DNA from 2 places in the Streptomyces sp. NPDC002088 genome. Region 2 is predicted to be linked to the other one. Evidence: riboswitches for the same ligand, from Rfam matches in the RefSeq annotation. Region 2 holds a riboswitch; the other holds the start of a gene.
What was found. Region 2 has a riboswitch for cyclic di-AMP ahead of ABT114_RS17100 (transglycosylase SLT domain-containing protein). Riboswitches for the same ligand answer to the same signal wherever they lie in the genome.
Positions count from the first base shown of each region.

Region 1: it holds a riboswitch for cyclic di-AMP, as region 2 does, so the genes downstream of both, ABT114_RS21000 (transglycosylase family protein) here and ABT114_RS17100 (transglycosylase SLT domain-containing protein) in region 2, are expected to answer to the same signal.

Region 1 is NZ_JBEOXO010000009.1:107,227-112,164, reverse strand. Features, by position in the region: gene ABT114_RS21010 (cytochrome P450 family protein) at 1-986, opposite strand, end outside; gene ABT114_RS21005 (transglycosylase family protein) at 1,236-2,243, shown strand; cyclic di-AMP (ydaO/yuaA leader) riboswitch at 2,442-2,610, shown strand; gene ABT114_RS21000 (transglycosylase family protein) at 2,615-3,292, shown strand; gene eno (phosphopyruvate hydratase) at 3,598-4,905, shown strand.
Region 2 is NZ_JBEOXO010000007.1:132,949-137,886, forward strand. Features, by position in the region: gene ABT114_RS17085 (FAD-dependent oxidoreductase) at 1-235, shown strand, start outside; gene ABT114_RS17090 (carboxymuconolactone decarboxylase family protein) at 362-823, shown strand; gene ABT114_RS17095 (HAD family hydrolase) at 869-1,675, shown strand; gene ABT114_RS17100 (transglycosylase SLT domain-containing protein) at 1,685-2,167, opposite strand; cyclic di-AMP (ydaO/yuaA leader) riboswitch at 2,171-2,342, opposite strand; gene ABT114_RS17105 (CocE/NonD family hydrolase) at 2,737-4,740, opposite strand.

The DNA of each region.
Region 1 (4,938 bases), on a different contig from region 2:
TCGCGGTTCGCGGCGGCGAGCACGACCAGCACCGGGTCGCCTGTGGCGATGTGCTGCCCGCCGATGGTGAGAGGTTCGGTGGCGAAGCGCCACGTGGCGAGTTCCACGGGGCCGTCGTAGCGGAGCAGCTCTTCGATGCCGGTGTCGAGCAGCTCCTGTTCACCACGGTCGATCGACTTCTGGAGGCGGGTTCGCTGCTCAGGGTTGCGAAGGAGCGCGTACACGCCGTTGCCGATCAAGTTGATGGTCGTCTCGAAACCCGCGAACAAGAGCACGAAGCACATGGCGGCGGCCTCGTTCTCGGTGAGGTGCTCGCCGTGGTCGGAGGCACGGATGAGGCCCGAGATCAGGTCGTCGCCGGGGTCGTTGCGCTTGCGGTGGATGAGTTCGGCAAGGTAGCCGCGGATTTTCTTGACGGAGCGAGCGACACCGCCGCGCGGGCCTCCTCCGTGGCGGATCATCATCCCCGCCCAGTCGCGGAAGTCGTCCTGGTCCTCACGCGGGACGCCGAGCAGGTCGCAGATCGCGTAGATGGGGAGGGGGAAGGCGAAGTCGTGGATGAGGTCGGCCTTGCCGTCGGCCGCGAAGCCGTCGATGAGACCGTCCGTCAACTCCTGCACTCGGGGAGCGAATTCGGCTACACGGCGCGGGGTGAACGCTTTGGAGACGAGACGGCGCAGCCGGGTGTGGTCCGGCGGGTCGATGTTGAGCAGGTGCGTCATGAGATTGGCGCTGCGCTCGCCCGGGATGCCGGTCCTGCTCTTGCCTTGAGCGTCATCGGCATGGTGAGCGGGATTCTTCGACAACCGCCCGTCCGCGAGGGTCCGGCGCGCATCGGCATAGCGGGTCACCAGCCATGCCTCGACTCCGCTGGGAAGTCTTGTCCGATGGACGGGGGCATGCTCACGCAGCCAGGCATAGGCCGGGTACGGGTCGGTGGCGAACTCCCAGGTGAAGAGTTCGGGTGCAGGGTTCGGGACGTTCACGACACGACCGTAACGGGAGCCGTTCGGTCGGTGCGCGGCCGCGGACCCGGGATGCACCGCCTGGAGGCTGGTCCGTGGGAGTCCCGTTCACCGAGGGAAACATGACACGCCCTCAACTCTGTGATCTTCACGTGATCTGTGCGGCATTAACTTGTGACAAGTGATCGTCTGCCGATACGTTCACCCATCAGCACGGTGCCCAGCGTCACCCGCCGTGCCGGTCACTGCTGTCGTGTGAAAGGTCTCCGTATGCTCTCCGGGAACGGTCGTCACCGTCGCCCCCGCCAGGCGCCGGCCCTCCTCGTCGCGGCCGGAGTGACCGGCTCCGCCATCGCCATCCCGCTCCTCGCCGCCACCGGCGCGAGCGCGGCCGAGGGCAGCACGTGGGACCACGTCGCGGAGTGCGAGACCGGCGGCTCGTGGAGCGCCAACACCGGCAACGGGTACTACGGCGGCCTCCATCTGACCCAGGCGGACTGGGAGGAGTACGGCGGTCTCGACTACGCCTCCAGAGCCGACCTGGCCAGCCGGTCCCAGCAGATCGCGGTCGCCGAGAAGATCCTCGCCGACCAGGGGGTCGGCGTCTGGTCCACGTGCGGACTGCTCTCGGGGCTCTCCCAGGACTCCGCGTCGGCGGACGTCGACACAGGCGTGGCGGACGACTCCTCGCACGGAAAGTCCAACTCCTCCGCATCATCCAACTCGCACGGCTTGTCCGACTCGTCCGAGGAGTCCTCCGGCGAGGCTTCCGCCGACTCGTCCGCCGAGCCCTCCGACGAAACATCCTCTTCCGACGCTTCTGCGGACAGCACGGACACCACGGACAACTCCACCAAGTCCGACACGAACTCCGACTCCGGCTCGGACTCGGGCTCCGGTGCGAGCGATTCGCAGGGCGCGGACAGCTCGCCCGCGGATGAGGCGACGGGTGATGACTCGGGCAACTCCGAGCAGAGCGTCGGCTCTTCGAACCTCGTCGACACCGGCGCGCTCGGCACCGGCCGCCACCGCGGCGGCAGCGCCGACGAGGGTGCGTCCGGCACCGGCGCTACCGCCTCCTCCACCGGCCGGCACGCCTCGCCCGCCGACGCCGCCGACGGCTCGTACGTCGTCCGTGTCGGGGACAGTCTCGTGTCCATCGCCGACTCCCTTGGCCTCGACGGCGGGTGGCGCGCGCTCTACGAGGAGAACAAAGAGACGATCGGTACCGATCCGAGCCGCATCGTCCCCGGTCAGACCCTGGAAGTCGGTGCCTAAACGGGCGAAAAGCGACGGGAGTTGACGTCCTGTTTCGCCATTAAATGTCCGATTTGGCGAAAGTGTGGGATGAGTCTCAGAAGCCCTGATCGTCTTTGAAAAACGGCGGATCGCCTGCCTACGGTCAGGACCGCTCGCCACTGCGAGCCCCGGCTGCCGCAACGCCGAATCCTGCCAGCGGCCGCACGGGAACAGTCGTCGCGTCAAGCGCCGTAGGCAGGAGCGGGGGACCCAAGGTAAGTGCCGGGCCCAGCAGTTGAGGCTGGTTCCGGCTTGGGGTGAAGCCGTGTCCCGTGAGGGGCGCGGCCGGGCAACTCAACCGGCCCGAACCCGACAGCTCACCTCGCAGGCGTCGGTGAGGGGATCCAACCATGCTGTTTTCCAGCAAGGGCAAGCACCGTCGCCCGTTCAAGGCCACCCGCGTCGCCGCGCTCGCCGGCGTCACCGGCGTCGCCATCGCCGCCCCGCTGATGGCGGCCGGCAACGCCTCCGCCGCCACCGCCTCCGAGTGGGACACCGTCGCCCAGTGCGAGTCCGGCGGCAACTGGTCCATCAACACCGGCAACGGCTTCTACGGCGGTCTGCAGTTCTCCGCCTCCACCTGGGCCGCGTACGGCGGCACGCAGTACGCCGCCACCGCCGACAAGGCCTCCAAGGCCCAGCAGATCGCGGTCGCCGAGAAGGTCCTCGCCGCGCAGGGCAAGGGTGCCTGGCCGACCTGCGGCACGGGCCTCTCCAGCGCCGCCTACAACGGCAGCGCGAGCACCAGCACCACCACGAGCACCGGCACCACCACCCGCTCGACCGACGAGCAGGCCGCCTCCCGCTCCGCCGAGCGCCCGGCCGCCACGACGACCGTCACCACCCCGACCGGCGAGAAGGTCAAGAAGGGCGACGGCGAGTACAAGGTCGTCACGGGTGACACCCTCAGCTCCATCGCCGAGAAGTACAGCGTCAAGGGCGGCTGGCAGCAGCTGTTCAAGCTGAACAAGGACATCGTCGACGACGCCGACTTCATCTACCCGGGCCAGCAGCTGCACCTGAAGTGACACCCGGCTCGTAGCTGAACCACAGCGCCCTCACATCCGTGCCTTCCATAGTGAAGGCCTCGTGCGGGCCACCCCCCGTCCCCACGGGCTCCCCGCTCCGGTGCGCGTTCCCCCGTACGCACCGGAGCGGGGCCTTTTTGCGATCCGGCCTCTTTTCGCGAACCGGCTTTGTTCCGTTCGGAAACAATTTACTCTCGGTTCCGTCCACCGGCCGGTCAACGGCTGGCCGATCGCCCGGAGCCGGTTAGGCTCAGTCTCGCGGGGCCACCACAGGCCCGCATACCCGCGTCACATCCCAGAAGGAGATGCTCGTGCCGTCCATCGACGTCGTCGTAGCCCGGGAAATCCTGGACTCCCGAGGCAACCCCACGGTCGAGGTCGAGGTCGGCCTCGACGACGGCAGCACGGGTCGTGCCGCCGTCCCGTCCGGCGCTTCCACCGGCGCCTTCGAGGCCATCGAGCTCCGCGACGGTGACCCCAACCGTTACCAGGGCAAGGGTGTCGAGAAGGCCGTCCTCGCCGTCATCGAGCAGATCGGCCCGGAGCTGGTCGGCTACGACGCCACCGAGCAGCGCCTGATCGACCAGGCCATGTTCGACCTGGACGCCACCGACAACAAGGGCTCGCTCGGCGCCAACGCCATCCTCGGCGTCTCCCTCGCCGTCGCGCACGCCGCCTCCGAGGCGTCCGACCTGCCGCTGTTCCGCTACCTCGGTGGCCCGAACGCGCACCTGCTGCCCGTCCCGATGATGAACATCCTGAACGGTGGGTCGCACGCCGACTCCAACGTCGACATCCAGGAGTTCATGATCGCCCCGATCGGCGCGGAGTCCTTCTCCGAGGCGCTGCGCTGGGGCGCCGAGGTCTACCACACCCTCAAGAAGGTGCTGAAGACCAAGGGCCTGTCCACCGGCCTGGGCGACGAGGGCGGCTTCGCCCCGAACCTGGAGTCCAACCGCGCCGCCCTCGACCTCATCGTCGAGGCCATCAAGCAGGCCGGTTACGTCCCCGGCGAGCAGATCGCGCTCGCGCTCGACGTCGCCGCGTCCGAGTTCTACAAGGACGGCAAGTACGAGTTCGAGGGCAAGTCCCGCTCGGCCGCCGAGATGACGGAGTACTACGAGGAGCTCGTGGCGGCCTACCCGCTCGTCTCCATCGAGGACCCGCTGTTCGAGGACGACTGGGCCGGCTGGAAGGTCATCACCGACAAGCTGGGCGACAAGGTCCAGATCGTCGGCGACGACCTCTTCGTCACCAACCCCGAGCGCCTCGCCCGCGGTATCGAGGAGGGCTCCGCGAACGCCCTGCTCGTGAAGGTGAACCAGATCGGCTCGCTGACCGAGACCCTGGACGCCGTCGAGATGGCCCAGCGCAACGGCTTCAAGTGCATGATGTCCCACCGCTCCGGCGAGACCGAGGACGTCACCATCGCCGACCTCGCCGTCGCGGTGAACTGCGGCCAGATCAAGACCGGCGCCCCGGCCCGCTCGGACCGCGTCGCCAAGTACAACCAGCTGCTGCGCATCGAGGAGATCCTCGACGACGCCGCGGTGTACGCCGGCCGTTCGGCCTTCCCGCGCTTCAAGGGGAACGTCGAGGTCTCCAAGGGCTGACCCAACCCGGGCCAAGCCTCAGCCAGTCGTCCG
Region 2 (4,938 bases):
CGGCTATCGGGTGGACATAGCGGCGATGGACTTCCTCGGCCACGAACTGCGCACCGAGCTCGCGGTGAGCCGGGGCACCCCGAAGCTCGGCGCCGGATACGTGTCGTCCGTGCCCGGGCTGTACTTCACCGGCCTCCCGGCGGCGGCCTCGTACGGCCCGGTGATGCGCTTCGTGTGCGGTACGGAGTTCGCGTCCCCGCGGCTGGCGAAGCATCTGGCGGCGGCGCACGGCTGAAAGGAAGGACGAAAAGAGTTCCGTCGGTCTGTCACAACACGCGCCTCCGCTCCGTCAGTGCAGTGACGGCAACTCGTCACTGCACACGGACACGACGGACACGAAAGACACGCAGGAGGCAGCAGCATGCAGGCACGGATGACGAACCCGGCGTACGTCCTTCCGACCGCGATGAAGGGGATCGGCACCCTCTTCCAGGCGATCGGCGAGGCCGGCCTGGCGCAGGACCTGGCGGAGATCGTCGGGCTGCGCGCCAGCCAGATCAACGGCTGCAGCGCCTGTGTGCACGGGCACACGGTCAACCTGCGCAAGGCCGGCGCGAGTGAGGAGCGCATCGCCGCCGTCTCCGCTTGGCGGGAGGCGCCCTACTTCACCGACGCCGAGCGCGCCGCGCTGCGGCTGACGGAGAAGGTCACGCGGCTCGCCGACCGGTCCGAGGAGTCCGTGCCGGACGCACTGTGGGACGAGGTGGCCGACCACTTCGACGAGAAGGAGCTGTCCGCGCTGATCCTCACCATCTCGGTCACCAACATGTTCAACCGCATCAACACCACCATCAAGGAGCCCGCGGGCACCACTTGGGGCTGAAAACGGAGGTGAGTCGAGGGGGCGCGGTGTCCGTATTCTCTGATCATGGCCGCTCCCCTCGCATTCTCACTCATCGCCACCGACCTGGACGGAACGCTGCTCCGCGGCGACGACACCCTCTCCGACCGGTCTCTCGCCGCGCTCGCGCGGGTGGCGGAGGCCGGCGCCCAGCACCTCGTGGTGACGGGACGCCCGGCTCCGAGAGTGCGGCCGCTGCTCGACGACCTCGGCTGCAAGGGGCTCGCGGTGTGCGGGCAGGGCGCGCAGTTGTACGACGCCGGCGCGGACCGTCTGCTGTGGTCGGTCACCCTGGACCGGGAGCTGGCCGAGACCGCGCTCGGCAAGATAGAGGCCGAGGTGGGGCAGGTGTACGCGGCCGTGGACCAGGACGGGGCCGACGGCCTCACGCTCATCGAACCCGGCTACCTGATGCCCCACCCGACCCTGCCCGCGGTACGGGTCGGGCGGCGCGAAGACCTGTGGGGCGAGCCCATCAGCAAGGTCCTGCTGCGCCATCCCGCCCTGACCGACGACGAGTTGGCAGTGACGGCCCGCTCCGTGGTGGGCTCGCTGGCGACGGTCACCATGTCGGGGCCGGGGACCGTCGAGCTCCAGCCGTGCGGCGTCACCAAGGCGACCGGCCTGGCGCTGGCCGCCGAGCGCCTCGGCCTAGGCGCCGAACGGGCCCTCGCCTTCGGCGACATGCCCAACGACATCCCGATGTTCGACTGGGCCGCTCATGGCGTGGCGATGGCCAACGCCCATCCGGAACTCAAGGCCGTGGCCGACGAGGTCACCCTGTCGAACGAGGACGACGGCATCGCCGTCGTCCTCGAGAGACTCTTCTACTGACGGGACCGGTCAGTACGCGCCGAACACGTTGTCGATCGAGCCGTACCGGGCGGCGGCGTAGTTGCAGGCGGCCGTGATGTTCGCGACCGGGTCGTAGATGTTGAACGACGTGCCGGACACGTGGTACGCGTTGAACGTCGGGTCGATGACCTGCAGCAGGCCCTTGGACGGGATGCCCTTCTTCGCGTTGGAGTCCCAGAGGTTGATGGCGGCCGGGTTGCCGGACGACTCGCGGATCACGTTGCGGTAGATGCCGTTGTAGGTCCCGGGGATGCCGTGCTGCGCCATGACGGCGAGGGACTCCCGGATCCAGCCGTCGAGGTTGTTGGTGTACGTCGTCGCGGCCGCCGGGGCGGCGGTCACGGACGTGGTGGTGGCCGCGGAGGCGCTGGCCGCCCCGAGGAGCGGAAGGGCGAGCACGGCCGCGCCGGTACCGGCGACGGCGAGGGTGCGGACGAGACGGGCGCGACGGTTCTGACCGGCAGCGATCATGTCTGAATTCCTCTCCGGCGCCTACGAGGTGAGCTGTCGGGTTCGGGCGGGGAGGTGCCCGGCCGCGCCGCCCTGCGGCGACACGACTTAACCCCTAGCCGTTCCGGTGCGATGCCCGGTCCGGCGGCTTACCTGGGTCCCCCGTTCCTGCCCTACGAGTGAGTTCGTTGATGGTGGTGTTGGGCGGCGGCAGGATTAGGCGTCCACCCGACAGGCCGGAACGTATGCGAGAGCACATGTCCGAAACAAGTGTCGGAATCACACCTCACCCCAGTTGACCTTGGTCTGAGGCATTTGGGCTACTTGATCCTTTGCAGCCGCCAAGGGGCAACTCGCTTGCGGCGAAAGGGAAACGGGGGGTGGGTGGGGAGTGTGACCACCTGTCGGCTCGCGTGACCCAACTCACTGTTTGTCAGCCCGTAGAGCATTTACCGCTAAGAGGAATTCATCTAGCAATCACGGCAAATCGGGCACTGGTGTATGGGGGTTTCGGGGCGTTCCGGGGGTGCGAGGGTCACCGGCATTTCGGATATTTTGGGTGTTCAGGGTATTCAGGGCGTTTCGGGCGTTCAGGGGTTCCGGGGAACCCGCTTCTCCCACGTCCGGTGGAACACCACCTCGCCACCCTCCGTGCAGATCACCTCGTCGGAGGTGACGAAGTCCGCCCCGTCGCAGCCGATCTCCGAGCGGGTCCGGACCGTCGTGTCCCACATGAGGTCGGGGCGGTGCAGGCGGATTGACCAGTCGGAGCGGGTGCGGGCGGAGAGGGGGTCCCTCTCCTGGATCGTGTACGTCTCCAGCGCGTCCTCGGTGAACTCCAGCCCGTCGGGGTACACGCGCGTGCCGCCGTAGCGCGGGTCGACCTCCAGTCGCCACTCGCCCTTCGCCACGTCCCGTACGGCCAGGCGTGCGGGACGTGGCTCTTCGAGGGTGGCGGGGAAGTTCACTCCCAGGGGATCGGCCTGCTCGGGTTCCTCGAACAGGATGTCCGCCGACTGCCTTGTGCGCACGGGCAGTTCGAGGGCGCTGCCGGCCGGGTCCAGGGTGAGGCCCGCCGCCGAACCGGGCTCGGGCCAGATCCACGGCCAGTACGCCGAGGAGACGGCGAGGCGGATGCGGTGGCCGGGCGGGAAGGCGTGGCCGATCCCGGTCAGCTCGAAGGTCACGTCCTCCGTGGCGCCCGGGGGCCACGGCACGGACCGGTCCCGGCCCAACCGCGCCGACAGGTTCAGTACGCCGCGCGTGACCAGGGTCGACGAGCCGTCTGGCGCCACGTCGCACACCCGGGCGATCACCTGGCCGCGCGGTGCGTCGGAGGCCAGCCGCAGCCGCACCCGCGGCCGTCCCAGCACCCAGGTCTCCTCCGCCACCGCGAACTCGAAGCACACCGAGCGCCCGTCCTCCTCGCGCTGGTCGGGCGGGAGGTCGGCGTCGTCGCCGAAGGGGAGGAAACGGCCCGCGTCGACTCCGGTGTGCATCGGGGACCGTACGAGCACAGGGGCGCCCCCGAGTTGGTACGTGACCGTCGTCACGTAGGGGGAGGGCCAGGCCGGCTCGCCGACCCAGCGGCCCGGCAGCGTCTCGTACACCGTGGCCGGAGGGTGGGAGTCGCTCACGTAGGCGCGCAGGAGCGGTACGTCGAGGGCGCCCGTTTCCCGGCCCTTCAGCCAGTGGTCCCACCAGCGCAGCGTCTCCTGGAGGAAGCCGATCGCCGGGCCCGGCGGCAGGCCGCGGTCCGGGTACTGGTGCGACCAGGGGCCGATCAGGCCGCGTACCCGGTCGGCGGGGAGGTGTTCGACCAGGCGCAGGACGGTGTCGCGGTACGGGTCGTGCCAGCCGCCGACGGCCAGGACGGCGGCGCTGATCGCGCCGTAGTCCTCGCAGACGCTGCTCGGCCTCCAGTAGTCGTCCCGCGTCCGGTGGGCGAGCCAGGTGTGGATGAAGGGCTGTACCTCCTCCAGCCGCCCGAGCCACATGTCCCGCCAGGCCTCGCCGACGTACTGCGGGTCGGGCGGCCGGGCGACGAAGGCGAGCATCGTGGCCGCCCAGGCGTGCATGTCGACGGCGAGGGCGGAACCTCCCAGGTAGTGCACGTCGTTGTCATAGTGGTCGTCCGTGGAGCAGACCGTGACGACCGCCTTGAGTGGCTCGGGCGCGAGGGCCGCGATGCGGAGGGAGCCGAAGCCGCCCCAGGAGATGTCGAACACGCCCACCTTGCCGTCGCACCAGGGCTGCGCGGCCAGCCAGTTCACCACCTCGGCCCCGTCGGCCGGATATACCGCCGAGTACGGGTCCGCGGGGATGCCCTCGCTGTTGCCATGGCCGCGGACGTCGACGCGGACGGAGGCGTAGCCGTGGCCGGCGTACCAGGGGTGGCGCTGGTGGTCGCGGGGCGCGGTCCAGTCGGTCAGGCGGTACGGGAGGTACTCGAGGAGCGCCGGTACGGGCTCGTTGGTCAGGGGGCGCCACACCCGTGCGTACAACCGGGTTCCGTCGGGCAACGGGATGCGGAGGTCCTCGTGGGTCGTCTCGTAGGGGAAGGACGTACGGATGCGCGGGTTCGTCGGGCTCATCGGGGTGACCTCAGCGGACGGGGTGCACCGTGCGGCGAGTCGAGCGGCTCATCCTGCGGTGCCTCGTGCGGTGCCTCGTGCGGCGCGTCGTGCGGCGCATCGCGTAGGGCGCGAGGGCGGACTCGGTCGGGTGCTTTCGGCCGGCCGGGTGACGGCGCCCGGCGACGTACGGCTCGGGGCACGGATCCCTGCTTCCTC